Regions from separate parts of the Mesorhizobium sp. M4B.F.Ca.ET.017.02.2.1 genome, predicted to be linked through region 2. Evidence: predicted binding sites of a transcription regulator. Region 2 holds the regulator's gene; the other holds the start of a gene.

Region 1 (13,032 bases), on a different contig from region 2:
TCAAGCACGGGTCGTCCCGGCCGGGTTTTGGGAGGAGCGAGGTCGTCCTCGCCACGCTGATATCGGCGGTCCTCGGCCCCAATCAACAAAACACCGGCAGCATGGGTCCATGCCGCCGGTTGAAAATCCGCGCCAGGACGGATCAGCCGAGGCCTATTTGTCCTTGAGCCGCGTCGCCTTGACCGGCGGCGCCTTAAGGGCCGGGGCCGCGGCGGGCTTCTTCGCGTCCTTCTTTGGCTTACGGGCTTCCTTGCCCGCCTTCATCGCACCTTTAGCCATGATTCGTTCCTCCGATTGTGGGCAACGAAGTGAAACAAGAGAAAAGCCGGACTGCAAGAGGACATTGTCGGACGCGCGCAGCGGCCTGGCCGCTGTCAACCGGTTTTCGCCGGCGAATCGCCTGAGGAGCTCCGACGGCCCGATCGTTATTGCGCGTCATGACGAAACGGATTCGGGCGTCGCGCTTTAAGTCTTTGTCTTGATGCGTTCCCCCAAAACCGCGGCGCGATTTTGGACGACATGCATTAAGCTCCAGGCGTCAACCGGGACTTAGCGGCATGGCAGGGCATGGCGGATCGAAAAAGGTCATCTACGCGGCGCTTGCCGGCAATCTGGCGATCGCGCTGACCAAATTCGCCGCCGCGGCCTTCACCGGCAGTTCGGCGATGCTTTCGGAAGGCGTGCATTCGCTGGTCGACACCGGCAATGGCGGCCTGCTGCTCTACGGCATGCATCGCGCCGCCCGCCCGCCCGACCGCAGCCATCCGCTCGGCCATGGCCGTGAGCTCTATTTCTGGAGCTTCATCGTCGCCCTCCTCGTCTTCGCGCTTGGCGCCGGCGTGTCGTTCTACGAAGGCGTGGTGCACATCATGGCGCCGGAGCCGGTCGCCAATGTCAGGGTCAACTATGTCGTGCTCGGCCTCTCCTTCCTGTTCGAGGGCAGTTCCTGGTATGTGGCGCTGACCGCATTCCGCCGCGAGAAGGGCGGACTGGGCTGGTTCGAGGCGGTCCGGCTCAGCAAGGATCCGAGCGTCTATACGGTGCTGTTCGAGGACAGCGCGGCACTGCTTGGCCTGATCGTCGCCTTTGCCGGCATATTGGCGGCGGAAGTCTTTGCCATGCCCGAGCTCGACGGCGCCGCCTCGGTCGGCATCGCGCTGATCCTCGGTTCGACCGCGATCTTCCTGGCGCGCGAAAGCAAGGGCCTGCTCATCGGCGAGCCGGCATCGCCGGAGGTGCAGAAGAAGGTGCTTGCCATTGTGCAGCGGGATCCGGCGGTGCAGCGGGCGAACGGCGTTCTCACCGTCCACATGGGACCGCAAGAGATCGTCGCCGGTCTGAGCGTCGAGTTCGAAGACCATCTGACGGCGCCCGAGATCGAGGCCTGCGTGGAGCGGCTGGAAGCGCGGCTGAAAACCGAGATGCCGGAGATCACCCGGCTGTTCGTCAAGCCACAAACCACCGGGACCTGGGTACGCCGCCGCAAGCTGATCGACGCTGCCTCCGATCCGGCTTTGGACTAGCGCTGCGCTGTTGCCTCGCGGCCTTGTCCCGCTAAGATCGTCGCGAATTCTGGAGGAGATACCGATGAGGATTGACGGCGGGTGCCATTGCGGCGCCATCACCTATGAGGCCGAGGTCGACCCGGAAAAGACCTCGATCTGCCACTGCACGGACTGCCAGCAATTGACCGGCACAGCCTTCCGCGTGACGGTTCCAGCCCCGGAAACCAACTACCGGATCACCAGCGGCTCGCCGAAGGTCTACATCAAGACCGGATCCTCTGGCGCCAAGCGCGCGCAGGGCTTTTGCGGCGACTGCGGCTCCCATCTCTACGCGACCTCGGTCGGCGATGGGCCGAAGATTTATGGCATCAGGGCCGGTACGTCGCGTCAGCGCGAGGAACTGGTTCCGAGAAAGCAGGTCTGGCACCGCTCCGCATTGCAATGGTTGCCGGAATTCCACGATATGACGACCATCGAGGAACAGTAGAGCCGGTTCAGTCGCCGTCCTCGACAACCCGCAGCCTGAGCTGGCCGGTCTTGGAATCGGCCACCCGCGTCCCCGCTTCAGCCTTGCGCGGCGCCTCGGCTTCGCCTTCGCCGAACTCCAGCGCCTCGATCTTCTGGCCGCGCTTGGTCACTTTCGACGTCGAGACCAGGATGTCGTCGATGTCTTTCGCCGACTGGGTAAAATGCGTCTGCAGCCGGCGTACCCGCTCGTCGACACGCCCGACATCCTCCATCAGCCGGATCACCTCGCCCTGGATCAAATGCGCCTGCTCGCGCATGCGGGCGTCCTTCAGGATCGCCTGGATGACCTGGATCGACAGCATCAACAGCGACGGCGAGACGATGACGACGCGGGCCCGGTGCGCCTTCTGCACCACCGCCTCGAAATTCTCGTGGATCTCTGCGAACACCGATTCCGACGGAACGAACATGAAGGCGGTGTCCTGCGTCTCGCCCTGGAGCAGGTATTTGTCGGCGATATCGCGGATATGCACCTCGATATCGCGCCGGAAGGCCTGCGCCGCGGCCTTCTGCATCTCCGCGCCTTCGGCGGCGCGGATCGCGTTCCAGGCTTCGAGCGGAAATTTGGCATCGACGGCGAGCGAGGGCGCGCCGTTCGGCATCCGTACCAGGCAGTCGGGCCGGCTGCCATTCGACAGGGTCGCCTGGAATTCGTAGGCGCCATGCGGCAGGCCGTCGGCGACGATCGCCTCCATGCGCGACTGGCCGAAGGCGCCGCGCGTCTGCTTGTTGGAGAGGATCGCCTGCAGTTGCACGACCTGGCCGGCCAGCGACTGGATGTTGCCTTGCGCCGTGTCGATCACCGCCAGTCGTTCCTGCAGTTTGGCCAGGCTCTCATGCGTCGATTTGGTTTGCTCGGTCATGGTCTGGCCGATGCGGCCGGTCATGGCGTCGAGACGCTGGCCGATCGACTGGGTGAGCTCGGCCTGCCGCGCCCCGAACACTTCGGCAATTGCGCCCATGCGGCCCTGCATCTCGGCCTGCGCCTGCAAGATGCCGGCCATCCGCGCCTCGGCGTCGCGGGCATGGTCGGCGGCTTCCGCGGCTGCTATCGTCCGCGCCCTGGCCGAGCGCCACAGCGCGATGACCAGCGCAAGGAAGAGGCCGAGAAAAAGGACAGCGCCGAAGGCCAGCATATGGCCGAGCGTGATCGTGCTGGCGCCGAGCCGGGCCACGGGTTCGGAAAGGATGGAGCTCAGGTCGTTCATGCGGGCAGCATAGATGATTCGGCTCTCCGGCACAGATCAAAACGTGAACAGGGCGAAAGCGCCCCGGTTGACGCTTTTCGCATGACGTCTTAGGTGAGACGCCATGTCGATCAAGCCGCTCATCATCCTTCCCGATCCCGTCCTGCGCCAGCTGTCCAAACCGGTCGAGCGCGTCGATGCGCCCTTGCGCAAACTGGCCGGCGACATGCTGGACACCATGTATGACGCCCCCGGTATCGGCCTGGCGGCGATCCAGATCGGCGAGCCGCTGCGCATGCTGGTCATCGACCTCGCCAAGGAGGACGAGACGCCGGCGCCGCATGTCTTCATCAATCCGGAAATCCTCGAAAGCTCGGACCAGCGCTCGGTCTATGAGGAAGGCTGCCTGTCGATCCCGGATTACTATGCAGAGGTCGAGCGTCCCGCCGCGGTGCGGGTGAAGTATCTCGACCGCGACGGCAAGCTGCAGGAGATGCAGGCCGAAGGGCTGATGGCGACCTGCCTGCAGCACGAGATCGACCATCTCAACGGCGTGCTGTTCATCGACCACATCTCCAAGCTGAAGCGCGACATGGTGGTGAAGAAGTTCAAGAAGCTCGCCAAGGACAAGGCGCCGGGCAAGCTGGTGGGCTAGGGGTCATGCCCCTTCGCGTCATCTTCATGGGCACGCCGGAGTTTTCCGTGCCGACGCTGCGCGCGATTGCCGAAGCCGGCCATGAAATCGTCGCCGTCTACACGCAGCCGCCGCGTGCCGCCGGCCGGCGCGGGCTGGAGCTGACGCCGTCGCCCGTGCAGCGCGAGGCGGAGCGGCTGGGCGTCGAGGTCCGCACCCCGACATCGCTCAAGGGCGAGGCCGAGCAGCAGGCATTCGCCGCGCTGCGTGCCGATGTCGCCGTGGTCGTCGCCTATGGGCTTTTGCTGCCAAAGGCCGTTCTCGAGGCGGCCAGGCTCGGTTGCCTGAACGGTCACGCCTCACTTTTGCCGCGTTGGCGCGGTGCTGCTCCCATCCAGCGCGCCATCATGGCCGGCGATGCCGAGACCGGCATGATGGTGATGCGCATGGAGGAAGGTTTGGACACCGGTCCGGTGGCATTGGTTGAAAAATGCGCCATCGAACCCGATATGACCGCCGGCGAACTGCATGACCGTCTGATGGCTCAAGGCGCTTCGCTGATGGTGGAAGCGCTCGCGCAGTTGGGGATAAATTGTCTGACATTTGCCCAACAGGCGACTGTGGGGGTGACCTACGCCCGAAAGATCGATAAATCGGAGACACGCGTAGACTGGACGCGGCCTGCCGGCGAAGTCCACAATCACATTCGCGGCCTCTCGCCCTTTCCGGGCGCGTGGTGCGAGGTCGACATTGGCGGCCGCATGGAGCGGCTGAAACTGCTTCGCTCGACGCTCTCGGATGGCGTCGGCGAGTCGGAAGGAATTCTCGATGACCGGCTGACGGTCGCCTGCGGGTCAGGCGCGGTCCGGCTGGTCGAAGTTCAACGGGCGGGCGGAAAGCCCGCCGCCGCGCAGGAGTTCTTGCGCGGGGCCAAGATCGAAAAAGGAACGAAACTCTCATGAGCATGATGTCGATACGCGCGGCGACGCCGCGGGATCGCGAGGCGATCCGCCTCGTCGAAGAGCATGCCTTCGGCCAGCAGGCGGAGGCCGGACTGGTCGACGCGCTGGTCACCGGCGGCGATGCCGTCGTCGAACTGGTGGCGGAAGAGGACGGCCAGGTGGTCGGCCATATCCTGTTCTCCAGGCTTTTCGTCCAGAAGGGCGCCAAGCAGTTCGCGGCCGTGGCGCTGGCGCCGCTGGCCGTCGAGCCGTCCTTCCACGGCACCGGCATCGGCGGCGCCCTGATCCGCGAGGCGCATGTCCGCCTCAAGGAAGCCGGCGAGCGGCTTGCCGTGGTGCTCGGCGATCCGTCCTATTACGGCCGCTTCGGCTACACCCATGCGCGTGCCGAGAAATTCGAGAGCGAGTATCAGGGCGAGGCGCTGCAGGCGCTGGCCTGGGGCGATGCTCCCGAGGCCGGCAAGCTGGTCTACGCTTCGGCCTTCACCGCGCTTGCCGCCTAGGCGGCAAGCTACGGCCCTCTATGCCGCGTTTTCGCCTCGACATCGAATATGACGGCAGCCTTTTTGCCGGCTGGCAGCACCAGGCGGATCAGCCTTCGGTGCAGCAGGCGATCGAGCAGGCGATCGAAAAGTTCTGCGGCGAGGCGGTAAGGCTCCGCGCCGCAGGCCGCACCGATGCAGGCGTGCACGCCACCGCCCAGGTGGCGCATGTCGACCTGGTCAAAGCCTGGCCGGGCGACAAGGTGCGCGACGCCGTCAACGCGCATCTGCAGGCCGCCGGCGCTCGCATCGCCATCCTCAAGGCCGCCGTCGTCGCCGACGGCTTCGATGCCCGCTTCTCCGCCACCGGCCGCCACTACCTCTACCGCATCCTCAACCGGCGCGCTCCGGCGGCGCTGGAGAAGGGCAAGGTCTGGTGGGTGCCGAAGCGGCTCGACGCCGAGGCCATGCACGAGGCGGCCAAAGTGCTGCTCGGCCGCCATGATTTCACGACTTTCCGCTCGACCCAGTGCCAGGCCGAAAGCCCGGTTCGCACGCTCGATCGGCTCGACGTCAGCCGTTCGGGCGACATGATCGAGGTGCGGAGCTCGGCGCGCTCCTTCCTGCACAATCAGGTGCGCTCGATGGTCGGTTCGCTGAGGCGCGTAGGCGACGGCTCCTGGACCGCCGCCGATCTCAAGGCTGCGCTCGACGCCCAGGACCGCGCCGCCTGCGGCCAGGTGGCGCCGCCCGACGGGCTGTTCCTCGTCGGCGTCGATTATCCGGAAGGATACTAGCCCTCGACCCCCGTCGGGATGGTGATGCCGAGCAGCGCCTGCAGCCCGAACAGCACCGCCAGCGAGGCCACGAACATGCCGGCGAAGACCGCGGTGCCGACGGCGGCGCCCCTGCCGATCACGGCATTGGTCATGCGCCAGGTCAGTATCATCGAGACCGCGAACAGGAGCAGCGACACCAGCCCGGGGACCTCGTCGGTCGACGGCAGGAAAAGCCGGATCAGCGCCGACGGCAGCATCAGCCAGGCGATGATCGCCGACGCCCAGTTGCTGGCCACGACATAATGGACGAAACGGCCGCCAATGCCGACGCGCGGCGCGATCAGCGCCAGGCCGACCAGCGGCAGCACCCAGGAGCCGATATCGACGGTCGCCAGCCGCAGAAGCATGCTGAAGCGCCCGGCAAAGGCGTTCGGGTCGCCGATCTCGTTGGCGATGCCGACCCAGCCGACGATCAGCGCCGGCGCCGCCACGACGATGGCGAAGAAGGAATTCCAGAAACCGTCCGCCGACAGGTCGAGCAGGCGCAACCCGTCGACCTTGCCGAGCATCAGCCGCCAGGCGCCGGCCAGCGAGGCGTAGGTTTCATCAGCCGACAGCATGGTCCTGCCCGAACCAGTCTTCGATGAAGCGCTGATAGATCCCGGTCAGCGTTTCCAGATCGGCAAGCGCGACGCGTTCGTCGACCATATGCATGGTCTGGCCGACCAGTCCGAACTCGACCACCGGACAATAGTCCTTGATGAAGCGGGCGTCCGATGTGCCGCCGGAGGTGGAAAGCGCCGGCTTCCTGCCGACCGTCGCCTTGACCGAACCGCTCAGCGTCTCGATCAGCCGCTCGTCGCGGGTCAGGAAGACGTGGCTCGGCCGGTCGCGCCAGACGAGCTCGTAGTCGACCGGGGTCTTCTTGCCTGGCCGGTACTTCTTGCGCCCGGCCGCCTGGTCGAGGCGGTTGTGGATCTCGGCCTGGATGGTCTCGGCCGTCCACGTGTCGTTGAAGCGGATGTTGAAGGTGGCCGTCGCCTTGGCCGGGATGACGTTGGTGGCCAGATTGCCGACGTCGATCGAGGTGACCTCCAGATTGGTCGGCTGGAAATCGTTCGTCCCCTTGTCGAACACCGGATGGAGCAGGGCGTCGACCAGGCTGACCAGCCCGCGTACCGGATTGTCTGCAAGCTGCGGATAGGCGGCGTGGCCCTGGCGCCCGTTGACGGTCACGCTGCCGGAGATGGAGCCGCGCCGGCCGATCTTGATCATGTCGCCGAGCATGTCCGGATTGGTCGGCTCACCGACGATCGCGGCGTCCCATTTCTCGCCCTTGCCCGCCGCCCACTCGAGCAGCTTCACCGTGCCGTTGATCGCCGGCCCCTCTTCGTCGCCGGTGATCAGCAGCGAGACCGAGCCCTTCGGCCCGCCCGCCTTCTCGACATGGCGCGCCACCGCCGCGATGAAGCAGGCGATGCCGCCCTTCATGTCGACGGCGCCGCGGCCATACATTTCGCCATTGGCGATCTCGGCGGCGAAGGGCGGGTGCGTCCAGGCCGTCTCGTCGCCGACCGGCACCACGTCGGTATGGCCGGCGAACATCAGATGCGGTCCGTTGCCGGAGCGCCTCGCATAAAGGTTCTCGATGTCCGGCGTGCCGTCTTCCGAGAACACCGGACGCTCGACGGCGAAGCCGAGCGGCTTCAGCATCGTCTCCAGCGCGGCGAGCGCGCCGCCTTCGGCGGGCGTCACCGAGGGGCAGCGGATCAGGGCGGCAAGGTTTGCGGCAGGGTCGGTGGGCAATTTCATGGGCAAAGCGATAATCGAAAGCGAAAGGCCTGTCACGACCAGACGTCATGGCCGGCCATGGCGCCGACATTATGGTTTTCATGTCGTATAGTCGCAGACCAAGGTGAGACTATCGCATGGCCAGGGAAGAAAAGACCATCGCCATTGCCGGCGCCGGCAGTATCGGCTGCTATGTCGGCGGCTGCCTTGCGCTCGCCGGACGCAAGGTGGCTTTGCTGGCGCGCCCGCGCGTCGAGGCGGCGTTGCGCAAGGATGGCTTGCGGGTCAGCGACCTCGATGGCCGCGCCCGCCGCATCGCGCCCGCGGCGCTTTCCGTCACCGCCGATCCGGCTGAGGCCCTGGCCGGCGCCAATATCGTCCTGGTGACGGTCAAGAGCGGCGCCACCGAGGCGATGGCCGCGCTCATTGCGGCGCATGCCCGGCCGGACGCGGTGACGGTCAGCCTGCAGAACGGCGTCGACAATGCCGAGAAACTGCGGGCAAGGCTTGCCGGGCGACACGTGCTTGCCGGCATGGTGCCGTTCAATGTCGTGCACTCCCCGGATGAGGCGACGTTTCACGTGCATCGCGCCAGCGAGGGCAAGGTGATGATCGAGGACGGCGTGGCCGGCCTTGCCGGCCTGCTCGATGTCGAAGGGCTTGGCGTCGAAACCCATGCCGACATGAAGGCGGTGCTGTGGGGCAAACTTTTGATGAACCTCAACAACGCGCTGGTGGCGCTGTCCGATCAGCCGTTGGCAACCGAACTGGCCGACCGCCGCTGGCGGCTGATCCTGGCAGCCCAGATTGACGAGGCGCTGGCGGCGATGCGGGCATCGGGCATCCGGCCGGCGCGCATTGCCGGCCTGCGTCCGGCGCTGCTGCCCAAGGTGCTCGGCCTGCCCGACTGGCTGTTCCGGCGGCTGGCGCGCCGCATGCTGGCCATCGACCCCGAGGCGCGTTCGTCCATGTGGGACGACCTGCGGCGCGGCCGGCCGACGGAGATCGGCGAATTGCAGGGCGCGGTGCTCGCGCGCGCCGAACGCTCCGGCGTGCCGGCGCCGATGACGGAACGCGTCGCCGCCCTGGTACGCGAGGCCGAGGCGGCACGGCGCGGTCCGCCGGGGCTGGCGCCGGAAGCGGTCAGACCTGATCGTCGATCAGGGTGATCTTCTGCCAGATCTTGCGCGACAGGTTGGAGGCCAGGTTCTCGACGTCGTTGACGCCGTCGATGACCACGTCGTCATTGACCGACTGCGCGAACAGCGCCGCGATCTTGCCGGTGATCGACAGCATCTCCGAGCAATAGTCGAGGTAGCGGGCGAGGTCGGCGGCATTGGTGATGCGGGCCGGCGAATGCGAGGTCGGCTTGAAATTGGCCGACAGCGTCGCCGGGTCCTTGGTCAGCTGGTGCATGTCGATGACGTGGATCAGCGAGCGCAGGCCGTGCAGCTGGCGGAACACCTGCTTGCGCTTGATGCGCTCCTCGGTGCGGATGAGGGCCAGGAAGCCGACGATGGCGAGGATGAACATGTTGAGCGAGGCTTCGATGCCTTGCACCGACTGGACGGCGTCGCTGGTCCGCGAAAGCCGGTCGAGCGGCAGGATGGTGCCGACGAAGACGAACACCAGCGCGCCGGCGACGACGGCGGCGGCGATCAGGCCGCGCAGCCACCAGAGCGGCGCCTCCAGCGCCTTGGCGCCCTTTGCCAGGTCGCGCGACAGCGACACCAGTTCGGCGGCGACGCCGCGAAGGCCGGCGTCGGGAAAACGCTCGGCGACGCGCTCCTCCAGCCGTTCGGCGGTCTCGATGATCAGTTTCGGATCGAGCGTGCGGTAGCGCATGGCGAAAGATGGTCGCTCAGGAATCGGCCGGCGCGTTGGTGCGCCTGCCATAGCGGTTGGGCCCGGGCTGCCCCGGAAACAGGCACAGCACGAGGAAGGCGACGATCGAGACGACCGGCACGAACAGCACCAGCGCCGCGATGCCCGGCTTGTCGAGATCGTGCAGCCGCTTCACCGCCAGAACGATGTTCGACCAGAGCGAGCCGACGAAGGCGATCAGGAAGATGAACGACCACATGTTGCTCTCGGGCGAACCCTCCGGCACCAGCGTGAAGCGATAGAGCGGAAACGCCTGGACGATGGCGACCAGCAATCCGCCGAGAAAATAGGCCGCGCGGCTGACGCGGCCCGAGGTTTTGAAGAAAAGCCAGGTAAGGTCGGATTTTTCAGGCAAGCGGATCCGGTCCATACTGATTGGCGCCCCTGGTGCCCTCAAGGATGCCGAGTTCCACAAGCAACCAGATGCCGCCGATGATGGGTATGAGGCCGATCAGCGTCCACCAGCCCGACTTGTTACGGTCGTGCCAGCGTTTGGCGTAAAGAGCAAACGCGAAATAGATCGATGCCAGCGTGACGATGATGCCGATGATGCCAACCTGGCCGCCGCTGGCCGTGGTGAAACGAGTGCCGAGAATCGAATCGAGGATGAAGGCAACGATGCCGATGGCAATGAATATGCCGATGCCGGCCCAGAACTTGGCGCGGTTGATGCGGCCCTCGAAGCTGGTCAGAAGATACTTCCAGTCCATGACGCCCCTCCGTGTTGAACCCGCGCGACGGAATGTCGCGCCGGCGGAAGGTGCGTCTGTTCGCGGAAAAGATCAATCGCGAAGCAGCTCGTTGATCGACGTCTTGGAGCGGGTCTTGGCGTCGACCCGCTTGACGATGACGGCGCAGTAGAGGCTGGGGCCGGGTTCGCCATTGGGCAGCGGCTTGCCTGGCATCGAGCCGGCGACGACCACCGAATTGGCCGGCACTTCGCCATAGAAGACCTCGCCGGTGGCGCGATCGACGATCTTTGTCGACTGGCCGATGAACACGCCCATGCCCAGCACCGAGCCCTCGCGCACGATGCAGCCCTCGACCACTTCCGAGCGCGCGCCGATGAAGCAATTGTCCTCGATGATGGTCGGGCCGGCCTGCATCGGTTCCAGCACGCCGCCGATGCCGACGCCGCCCGAAAGATGCACGTTCTTGCCGATCTGGGCGCAGGAGCCGACCCCGACCCAGGTGTCGACCATGGTGCCCGAATCGACATAGGCGCCGACATTGACGAAGGACGGCATCAGCACGGCACCCGGCGCGATGTAGGCCGAGCGGCGTACGATCGACGACGGCACGGCGCGGAAACCGGCCTTCTCGAAATCCACCGCGCCCCAGCCCTCGAACTTCGACGGCACCTTGTCCCACCAGGCCGCCTGGCCGGGACCGCCCTTGATGATCTCCATCGGGTTCAGCCGGAACGAGAGCAGCACTGCTTTCTTCAGCCACTGGTTGACGTGCCACTTGCCGTCGGCCTGGCGCTCGGCGACACGGGCGGCGCCGCGGTCGAGCAGGTCGAGCGCGGCCTCGATGGCGTCGCGCGTTTCGCCCCGCGTCGCGGTCGAAATCGTATCGCGCTCGTCAAAAGCCTTCTCGATGGTCTTTTCGAGGCTCGCCAGATCGGGCTTCGACATCAATTTGCTCCGTTACCAAGCTGTTAAGGGGCAGCGCCTTAACCTGTTTCAAAGTCGCGCGGACCCTATGTGAAGGTCTGATAGGGGTCAATCGCGACTGCGTCACGGGACGGCGCAAGTGGAGAAAATGGACGGGTGGATTTGATGACTCCCATGGAAAAGGCGGGATGGACGCCGCTGCCGCATTCGGATGAGGATCTGGAGCGGGCAAAGAGCGTGCCGGATACGCCGCAGACACGCGCCGACACCTACAGGCTGGCCTGGAACGATCCCGACTTCATGACGCGTCGCGAATTGCGCGCCGTCAGGCTGCAGCTCGAGCTGCTGAAGCCGGAGATGATCCTCGCCGAGCGTGGCATCCAGTCGACCGTCATCCTGTTCGGCGGCGCTCGCATTCCGGAGCCCGGCGGCGACGCCTGGGCGGCGAAGAACGAGACGCAGAAGAAGAACCTCGAGCTGAACAGCCGTTATTACGAGGAGGCGCGCAAATTCGCCCGTCTCTGCTCGCAGCATTCGGCGGGGTCCTACTATCGCGAATTCGTCGTCGTCACCGGCGGCGGGCCTGGCGTCATGGAGGCGGGAAACCGCGGCGCCGACGATGTCGGCGCGCCGTCCATCGGCCTCAACATCGTGCTGCCGCACGAGCAGGCGCCGAACGCCTATGTGACGCCCGAGCTCTGCTTCAACTTCCACTATTTCGCCATTCGCAAGATGCATTTCGTCATGCGCGCCAAGGCCGTCGCGGTGTTCCCGGGCGGGTTCGGCACGATGGACGAATTCTTCGAGACGCTGACGTTGATCCAGACCGGCCGCATGGAGCGCGTGCCGGTGATCCTGTTCGGCAAGGCCTTCTGGCAGCGCGCGATCGATCTCGATTTCCTCGCCGAGCAAGGCACCATCACGCCCGGCGACCAGGACATCATCGATTTCGTCGACACCGCCGACGAGGCCTGGGCGATCATCAGCCGCTTCTACAATCTCTGACCGGCCCCGCAACTCGCCCCTGGGCCGACGCTGTCCGCTATTGCAGCTCGGCCAGCCATCCGACCGATTGCGCGAAGCGCACGATGGCCGCCCGGGAGTGGAGTTCGAGCTTGTCGGTTGCCCTGGTCCGGTAGGTCTCGATGGTCTTTATGCTGAGATTGAGCCGCGAGGAGATCTCCTTGTTGCTGTAGCCGAAGGCCACCAGCTGGATGACCGATCGCTCCCGTTCGCTCAAATTGCCGGCATCGCCTTGCACGCTGCTGCGTGGGCTGAGGATGCGCGCGACGTAGTTGTCGCCGGCCAGCACGCAGCGGATGGCTTGCAGCAGATCTGTGGTCGTCGACCGCTTGACCACAAACCCCCTGCCGCCCGCGGCCAGCACCTGACGCAGGCAGCCGGGATCCTCATGAGCCGTCAGCGCGATGCACTTGAGGCTGGGGTACCTTTCGAGAAGCCGCTCGATGAGCATGACCCCATTGACGCCAGGAAGCGAGATATCGATCACCGCGACGTCAGGCAGGGCCTTGCCGATGGTTTCGAGGGCCTCGTCCGCATTCGCCGCAAGTCCGACGATCGTCATGTCCACCTGGCCATCGATCATCGCGCCGATGCCGGACAGGACGATCGGGTGGTCATCAACCACGAATATCCTTCTGCGC
Region 2 (8,953 bases):
CCAAGTGCTCGGTCGGCTGGTTGAAATTTCGAACGAGTAGAGCCCTTGTCCGACATTCTGCGCAAGATCGAAGCCTACAAACGCGAGGAGATAGCGGCGGCCAAGCAGCGCGTGCCGCTGGCCGAGATCAAGGCGCGGGCTCAAGCCGCCGAGGCACCGCGTGGCTTTCTTGCCGCGCTAGAGGCCAGGCGCAGGGCCGGCGGCTTCGGGCTGATCGCCGAGATCAAGAAGGCGAGCCCGTCCAAGGGGCTGATCCGCGCCGATTTCGATCCGCCGGCGCTCGCAAAGGCCTATGCGAATGGCGGCGCGGCCTGCCTCTCCGTGCTGACCGACGCCCCGTCCTTCCAGGGCGCGCCCGAATTCCTCACCGCCGCGCGTGCCGCCGTCGCCCTGCCGGCGCTGCGCAAGGATTTCCTTTTCGACCCCTATCAGGTGTTCGAGGCCCGCGCCTGGGGCGCCGACGCCATCCTGATCATCATGGCGAGTGTCGACGACGCGATGGCGCGCGAGCTCGAGGCGACGGCCCTCGAACTCGGCATGGATGCGCTGGTCGAAGTGCATGACGAGGCCGAGATGGAGCGGGCGCTCCGGCTCTCGTCACGGCTGATCGGCATCAACAACCGCGACCTCAGGACGTTCGAGACCAGCCTCGGCGTTTCGGAGCGGCTGGCGGCGATGGTGCCGGCCGACCGCCTGCTGGTCAGCGAGAGCGGCATCTTCACCCATCAGGACTGCCGCAGGCTGGAGAAGAGCGGCATCGGCACCTTCCTTGTCGGCGAGAGCCTGATGCGGCAACAGGATGTCGCGGCGGCGACTCGCCTGCTTCTGACAGGCAAGGCGCCGGCCGAGGCCGTCTGACGATGGCGGCCGCCCTCACCCATCTTGGCGCCTCTGGCGAAGCCAACATGGTCGACGTCGGCGACAAGGCCGAAACGGTGCGCACCGCGATCGCCGAGGGCTTTGTCTCGATGCGCGCCGAAACGCTTGAGATGATCCTTGCCGGCGATGCCAAGAAGGGCGATGTGCTGGGCACCGCGCGCATCGCCGGCATCATGGCGGCCAAGCGCGCGCATGAGCTGATCCCGCTCTGCCATCCGCTGCTCCTGACCAAGGTTTCCGTCGATATCGAACCGGACAAGTCGCTGCCCGGCCTCAAGGTCACCGCGCTTGCCCGTGTCACCGGCAAGACCGGCGTCGAGATGGAAGCGTTGACGGCGGCCTCTGTCGCCTGCCTCACCATATACGACATGGCCAAGGCCGCCGACCGCGCCATGGTGATCTCCGGCATCAGGCTGGTCGAAAAGACCGGCGGCGAGTCCGGCGACTACAAGTCGGCCGGGGCGGGCGCCTGATGGCGCTGGTTCCTGTGGCCGAGGCGCTCGAGCGCCTGCTGGATGGCGCGGCGCCGCGGGCCAGCGAAAGCGTCGCACTGATCGACGCCGCTGGCCGAGTCCTGGCCGAGCCTGTGGTGGCGCTGCGCACGCAGCCGCCCTTCAACGCCTCAGCCATGGACGGCTATGCGACGCGCGCCGCCGATGTGGCATCCGTGCCGGCGCGGCTTTCGGTGATCGGCATTGCGCCGGCCGGCCGCGGCTTCGAAGGCAGCGTCGGCACGGCGCAAGCCGTGCGCATCTTCACCGGCGCGCCGGTGCCGCAAGGCGCCGACACTATCGTCATCCAGGAGAATGTGCAGGATCTCGGCGGCGGCACGATCGAAGTGACCGAGCCGACCGCTGAAGGGCGCAACATCCGCCGCGCCGGGCTCGACTTCGTAGAAGGCGATGTGCTGCTGGAAAAGGGCCGGCTGCTCGATCCGGCGGCACTGTCGCTGGCGGCATCCGCCAACCACCCGCGCCTCACTGTGGTGAAGCGGCCGCTGGTCGCCATCATCGCCACCGGCGACGAACTGCTGCCACCCGGCAGCGAACTCGGTCCCGATCAGATCATCTCGTCCAACGCCTATGGCGTCGCCGCCGCTGCGCAATCGGTCGGCGCCCGCGCGCTCGATCTCGGCATTGCCGCCGACCGCAGGGAAGCGATCTCCGCGCTGGTCAGGCAGGCCGTCGAGCAGCAGGCCGATGTCATCGTGACGCTTGGCGGCGCCTCGGTCGGCGACCACGATCTCATTCACGGCGTGCTGACCGGCGAAGGCATGACGCTCGATTTCTGGAAGATCGCCATGCGCCCGGGCAAGCCGCTGATGTTCGGCCGGCTGGGACCCGCGCGCTGCATCGGCCTGCCCGGCAATCCGGTGGCGAGCCTGGTCTGTTCGCAGCTGTTCCTGAAGCCGTTGCTGGCGCGGCTCGGTGGCCGCGCGTTCACCCAGGACATTCGCGAGGCGCGGCTGGGCGCCGCGATGCAGGCAAACGATCTGAGGCAGGATTACGTGCGGGCCGTCGTCCGCGAAGAAGCCGGCTCACTGGTTGCGACGCCCTTCGGCATCCAGGACTCCTCGATGCTGCGCATGCTCGCCGACGCCAATGGCCTCGTGGTGCGAGAGCCCTTCGCCCCGGCCGCCGCCGTCGGCGACGCTTGTCGCGTTCTGATGCTACGCTGAACAAAACGTCAACGCATTCATTAAACTTTAAACGGTTGCGGAACACAACTGGAACAGATAGTGTTTGTTCTGGGTTTGTTTTTCTGATTCTGGTTTCAGAACCCGTGGGGGCCGCCATGCTGACGCGCAAACAACATGAACTCCTGATGTTCATCCATGAACGGCTGAAGGAAAGCGGCATTCCGCCCTCTTTCGACGAGATGAAGGAGGCGCTTGATCTGGCTTCGAAGTCGGGCATCCACCGGCTGATCACTGCGCTTGAGGAGCGCGGCTTCATTCGCCGGCTGCCCAACCGGGCGCGTGCGCTGGAAGTGCTGCGCCTGCCCGATTCGATCGCGCCTGGCCTCAATGCCGCGAAGAAGTTTTCGCCGAGCGTCATCCAGGGAAGCCTCGGACAGGGCAATCTCGGCCGGCAGATCAAACCGGCGTCGCCGTCGCGCACCCCCAGCAATGACGACGACGCTGTGTCGGCGGTGTCGATCCCGGTAATGGGCCGCATCGCCGCCGGCGTGCCGATCGACGCCATCCAGCACCAGACGCATTCGATCTCGGTGCCCCCCGACATGATCTCGGGCGGCGAGCATTATGCGCTGGAGGTGAAGGGCGACTCGATGATCGAGGCCGGCATCTTCGACGGCGACACGGTCATCATCCGCAACGCCGACACGGCGAGCCCCGGCGAGATCGTTGTGGCGCTGGTCGACGAGGAAGAGGCGACGCTGAAGCGCTTCCGCCGCAAGGGCGCATCGATCGCGCTCGAAGCCGCCAACCCTGCCTATGAGACCCGCATCTTCGGCCCTGACCGGGTCAAGGTGCAAGGCAAGCTGGTCGGCCTGATCCGGCGCTACTGAGCGGACGGCGCCAGTTTGACCACCGGTCTTTCGGGTCTCTGGTATGGCGGCAGTCCCCTCGCCTCGCGAGAGTATTTGCGCTGCTCGTGCCATGGCCGGTAGGGCTTTTCGACCGCGTAGCGGATTGTTGCTTGCGCGGTCGCCGATTGCGGATCGAAGAAGACGGCGGCGCTGCCTGAGCGGGCGAGCTGGCGTTTGGTGACGACGAGGGCCAGCGAATTCCAGCAGGGACTGTAGGCGGTGGCGTCGTCGATGACGATCAGGTCGGCGAAGGCGCAGGCCGGCCGCGCCGTCTTGCGGTTTTCCGCGAGCGCCACGATTGCGCCGGACGGATGCCGGGCAAGGCACAGTCCGTCCCTGCAGTAGAATGGCGAGCCAGGCGGCAGGTCGAGCGGATCGATGTCGAAGCGTGCATCCCCTGTCTCGAAGGTCTCCGGCTCGACGATGGTCTCGGCCACCAGCGCGCGTTTCCAGTTGTCGGTGGTGAATTCGTTCGACCGCGCCCGGTTGACGGCGAGTTCGCCGCCGCCGATCGGCATCGCCACCAGATGCGCATCCTCCGAGATCAGCACATCGGGCGTGCGGGTATTTGAAACCGTCAGCAGGCCGGCCAGAGCGAAGGGGATCGCCGCAAGTCTCAGCCAGGTCGTGGCCATGGTCGCGATGACCAGCGCTATCGTCACGAAAAGCACCGACTGGATGGAGATCAGCCCGACGGCATCGACCGGCGAGCGTTCGGAGATCCACCCGGAGATCGCAATCATCGCCGTCAGGCCCTTGCCCATCAGATACAGGAATGGCCAGTCGAGACCGAACGGCATCGTCAGGGCGCTGGCGACCCCCAGGAACATGACCACCGAAACGATCGGCATGACGGCCAGGTTGGCGAGCAGGCTGAGCGGCGAAACGCGCTGGAAGTGCCAGATCGCGAAAAGCGCCGTAGCGCTGCCGGCGATGATTGAGGTCATGGCAAGGCCGCCCATCCCCATCACCAGCTTTCGCGACGCAAAGTGAAGGAACGATCGCTTCGGCGGCGGCGCGGTCGTCCTGTCGGCCCGATAGTCCGACCAGCCGGCATAGGCGCCGACCAGCGCGGCGGTGGCGGCGAACGACATCTGGAAACTCGGGCCGACCACTTCGTGCGGCGACACAAGAATGACGGCGATGGCCGAGATCGCCAGATTGCGCATGGTGAGCGCGGCCCGGTCGAACAGCACGGCGACAAGCATCACCGCCAGCATGATGAAGCTGCGTTCGGCGGCGACCACAATGCCGGAGAAGACGAGGTAAGCGGCGATCGAGACCAGCGCGGCGGCGGCGGCATATTTCTTGACCGGCCGGCGCGAGGCGAAGTCGGGAAACAGCGCGAAGGCGCCGCGCAGCAGAAGCATGATGGTGCCGGCAACCAGCGCCATGTGCAGGCCGGAGATGGAGATGATGTGGTAGATGCCGGTGCGCCGCATCGCCTCGTTGATCTCATCGGGAATGCCTGCGCGCACGCCGACGATCAGCGCCGCCGCGATCTCGCCCTCCGGGCCGCCAACCAGGCCGCGGATGTGGTCGGCGATGCTCTCCCGCGCCTTCTCGATCGCGGAAGCGAGGCGCGCCGTCGCTGGCGCCTCTTCGCTGGCTATTGTCTTTGGATTGCCGAGGAAAAAGCCGCTGGCGCCAATGCCCGAAAAATAGCTGTCGAAGGAGAAGTCGTAGCTGTCCGACCGCACCGGGCCGGTCGGCTGCAGCAGCCTTGCATAGCCCGTCAGCAGCGAGCCGGCGGTCATGTCGGCGGGAACTTTCCGCGCCGAAAGCCTGACCCGCTCCGGCGCGTAGCGCAGCTTTGGGTGGGCGGTGGAGATCACATCGATTGTCAGTCTGACGCGGCCGTTCTCCATCTCCTCCAGGCTGACGAGGCGGCCGGTCAGGCGGGTCTGGATCTCGGAACCGAGCATCGGGGTCGCGGCGCGCCAGGTCTCGACCTTTGCGGCGAGAAAGCCCAGGGCGCAAAAGAACGCCGCCATGAAGAGGAGATGCGTCCTTGGCCGCGAGCGCGAAACCAGCGCGCAGACAGCCATCAGCGCCACCGCCGCAAGCGGCCTGTAGAGATCCGGCTCGGCGTTCAGCGAGAAATAGAAGATCACGCCGGCAGCCAGGAACACCGGCACCAGCAGGAAGCCGATGCCGCGATCAAGCTCGGTCGTGGCCGCGTTGCCGATGCTGCGGTGAAACGCCGGCCATGAGACGCGGCCAAGCTGCCTGCGGAGCCGCGTGATGGTTGCCGTTGGCGAGGCCGGGCGGAATCCACCTCCATCGGGCGGCAAAATCTCTTTGGCCGGACGCGGCTCCGGAAGCGAAACCGGCGCGGCATCGGCAGGCAGCATGTCAACAAACAGCAGGCGCTCGCTGACGCCAGCTGTCGTCCCCTCGCCCTCCTCCGCGCCGCGGCCTCGTCCAGCCATCAGGTCTGCCCCTTGCGCCCCAGACCTCCTATGCTACATGAACGCCGAAAACGCGAAAGTCCGCGCCACCACGCCCGCTTCCTGTGCCAGCCTGAGAGTGCCATGTCCGACAAGGTCGTCACCCGTTTTGCCCCCTCGCCGACAGGCTACCTGCACATTGGCGGGGCGCGCACGGCGCTGTTCAACTGGCTCTATGCGAAGCACACCGGCGGCACCATGCTGCTGCGCATCGAGGACACCGATCGCGAGCGCTCCACCGAGGCGGCGACCGCTGCCATCCTGGACGGGCTGACCTGGCTCGGCCTGTCATGGGACGGCGAGGCCGTGTCGCAGTTCGAGCGCGCGCCGCGCCATCGCGAGGTCGCGGAGCAGCTCGTACGCCTGGGCAAGGCCTATTACAGCTACGAGACACCCGCGGAGCTTGAGGCGATGCGCGAGGCGGCGCGGGCCAAGGGCCTGCCGCCGCGCTACAACGGCCAGTGGCGCGAACGCGACCCGTCCGAGGCGCCTCCCGGCCTCAAGGGTGCCATCCGCATCAAGGCGCCGACCGACGGCGAGACCGTCGTGCACGACCGCGTGCAGGGCGAGGTGCGCTTTCCCAACAAGGATCTCGACGATTTCATCATCCTGCGCTCGGACGGCAACCCGACCTACATGCACGCCGTCGTCGTCGACGATCATGACATGGGCGTCACCCACATCATCCGCGGCGACGATCATCTGACCAACGCAGCGCGCCAGACGGTGATCTACAACGCCATGGGCTGGGATGTGCCGTCGATGTCGCACATCCCGCTGATCCATGGCGCCGACGGCGCCAAGCTGTCGAAACGGCATGGCGCGCTCGGCGTCGAGGCCTATCGTTCGATGGGCTATCTGCCGGAGGCGCTGCTCAACTATCTCGCCCGCCTCGGCTGGAGCCATGGCGATGACGAAGTCATGTCGATCAAGGACATGATCGGCTGGTTCGACATCGGCGACGTCAACAAGGGCGCCGCCCGCTTCGACTTCGCCAAGCTCGAGGCGCTGAACGGCGTGCACATGCGCAAGATGGACGATCATGCGCTTTTCGACATCTTCGTCGCCACCCTGCCCTATCTCGAAGGCGGCCCCGCGCTCGCCGCCCGGCTCGACGACCAGAAGAAGGCGCAGTTGCTCGCGGCCCTGCCCGGCCTCAAGGAGCGCGCCAAGACGCTGGTCGAACTGGTCGACGGCGCGGGGTTCCTGTTTGCCGAGCGGCCGTTGCCGGTCGACGAGAAGGCGGCGGCGCTGCTTTCCGGCGAGGCGCGCGCCGTTCTGCGTGGCGCCCATGCGACGCTGACAGCGGTCTCTGGCGACTGGACGGCAGCTGCCGCCGAGGCCGCGATCCGTGACTTCGCGCAGGCCGGCGGCCACAAGCTCGGCGCCGTGGCGCAGCCGCTGCGAGCCGCGCTGACCGGCAGGAGCACGTCGCCCGGCGTGTTCGACGTGCTTGCCGTGCTCGGCCGCGAGGAAAGCCTGGCGCGCATCGCGGATCAAATCGATTAGGAGCGAACTGGCCCAAGAAGATTGGCATTGAAAGGCGCGTTTCGCAGTGCAACATTAGGCCTTGGCCCAATCTGGCACGCACCTCCTAAAATGCGGTGGCGAGTACGCGCATTCCGGTGATTTCGATGTGTCGTTTTGCAGGAATTTGCCTTGCCGGCATGAGGAAACAAGAAGGAGTTTCTAATGAGCGAAGCTGCAACAAAACTGGACTTGGGGGCCAACCCGCGCGAGTCGACCGCCAAGCTGGAACTCGCCGGCAAGACGCATGAATTCAAGGTGCGAAGCGGTTCGGTCGGGCCTGACGTCATCGACATCGGCGCGCTCTACAGCACCACCGGCGCCTTCACCTACGATCCCGGTTTTACCTCGACGGCAAGCTGCGAGTCGGCCATCACCTTCATCGACGGCGACGCCGGCATCCTGCTGCACCGCGGCTATCCGATCGACCAGCTCGCCGAGCATGGCGACTTCCTCGAGGTCTGCTACCTCCTGCTCTACGGCGAATTGCCGACCAAGGCGCAGAAGGACGACTTCGACTACCGGGTGACGCGCCACACCATGGTGCATGAGCAGATGTCGCGCTTCTTCACCGGCTTCCGCCGCGATGCGCATCCGATGGCTGTCATGTGCGGCGTGGTCGGCGCGCTGTCGGCCTTCTACCACGACTCGACCGACATTTCGGATCCCTACCAGCGCATGGTCGCCTCGATGCGGCTCATCGCCAAGATGCCGACGATCGCGGCGATGGCCTACAAGTACCACATCGGCCAGCCCTTCATTTATCCGAAGAACGAGCTGAACTTCGCCGCCAACTTCCTGCACATGTGCTTTGCGGTGCCGTGCGAGGAGTACAAGATCAATCCGGTGCTGGCGCGCGCCATGGAGCGCATCTTCATCCTGCACGCCGATCACGAGCAGAACGCCTCGACCTCGACGGTGCGTCTTGCCGGCTCATCGGGCGCCAATCCGTTTGCCTGCATCGCCGCCGGCATTGCCTGCCTGTGGGGCCCGGCGCATGGCGGCGCCAACGAGGCGGCGCTCAACATGCTGGGCGAAATCGGCCATGTCGACCACATCCCGGAATTCATCGCCCGCGCCAAGGACAAGAACGATCCGTTCCGGCTGATGGGCTTCGGCCATCGCGTCTACAAGAACTACGATCCGCGCGCCAAGATCATGCAGAAGACCGCGCATGAGGTGCTGGGCGAGCTCGGCATCAAGGACGACCCGTTGCTCGACATCGCCATGGAGCTGGAAAAGATCGCGCTCACCGACGCTTATTTCATCGAGAAGAAGCTCTATCCGAACGTCGACTTCTATTCCGGCATCACGCTGAAGGCGCTGGGCTTCCCCACCACCATGTTCACCGTGCTGTTCGCGGTCGCCCGCACCGTCGGCTGGATCGCGCAGTGGAAGGAGATGATCGAGGATCCGCACCAGAAGATCGGCCGGCCGCGTCAGCTCTACACGGGCGCCGCCGAACGCGACTACGTGCCGATCGCCAAGCGCTGATCGCGCCCGAGCGAAAAGGTGAAAAAGCGCCCGCGAGGGCGCTTTTTATTTGA

Evidence for each region. Region 2 encodes LexA, which represses DNA repair genes until DNA is damaged. Its sites were predicted from a motif close to TGTTCNNNNTGTGTTCNG; they were not measured.
Region 1: EN738_RS16890 (DNA recombination protein RmuC) is a predicted target of LexA. The motif match lies at 3,274-3,291, and genes of this name have one in related genera.

Annotation. Positions count from the first base shown of each region.
Region 1 is NZ_RZOF01000126.1:590-13,621, reverse strand. It holds gene EN738_RS36765 (hypothetical protein) at 154-279, opposite strand; gene EN738_RS16900 (cation diffusion facilitator family transporter) at 558-1,523, shown strand; gene EN738_RS16895 (GFA family protein) at 1,588-1,992, shown strand; gene EN738_RS16890 (DNA recombination protein RmuC) at 2,000-3,241, opposite strand; gene def (peptide deformylase) at 3,345-3,875, shown strand; gene fmt (methionyl-tRNA formyltransferase) at 3,881-4,816, shown strand; gene EN738_RS16875 (N-acetyltransferase) at 4,813-5,319, shown strand; gene truA (tRNA pseudouridine(38-40) synthase TruA) at 5,340-6,095, shown strand; gene EN738_RS16865 (transporter) at 6,092-6,697, opposite strand; gene dapE (succinyl-diaminopimelate desuccinylase) at 6,684-7,889, opposite strand; gene EN738_RS16855 (2-dehydropantoate 2-reductase) at 8,006-9,037, shown strand; gene EN738_RS16850 (hypothetical protein) at 9,012-9,713, opposite strand; gene EN738_RS16845 (DUF805 domain-containing protein) at 9,730-10,107, opposite strand; gene EN738_RS16840 (DUF805 domain-containing protein) at 10,100-10,462, opposite strand; gene dapD (2,3,4,5-tetrahydropyridine-2,6-dicarboxylate N-succinyltransferase) at 10,535-11,389, opposite strand; gene EN738_RS16830 (LOG family protein) at 11,534-12,373, shown strand; gene EN738_RS16825 (response regulator transcription factor) at 12,411-13,016, opposite strand.
Region 2 is NZ_RZOF01000235.1:779-9,731, reverse strand. It holds partial or broken gene trpD (anthranilate phosphoribosyltransferase) at 1-40, shown strand, start outside; gene trpC (indole-3-glycerol phosphate synthase TrpC) at 46-858, shown strand; gene moaC (cyclic pyranopterin monophosphate synthase MoaC) at 861-1,352, shown strand; gene glp (gephyrin-like molybdotransferase Glp) at 1,352-2,557, shown strand; gene lexA (transcriptional repressor LexA) at 2,674-3,408, shown strand; gene EN738_RS23605 (ComEC/Rec2 family competence protein) at 3,402-5,861, opposite strand; gene gltX (glutamate--tRNA ligase) at 5,964-7,388, shown strand; gene gltA (citrate synthase) at 7,572-8,900, shown strand; partial or broken gene EN738_RS23590 (lipid-A-disaccharide synthase) at 8,946-8,953, opposite strand, start outside.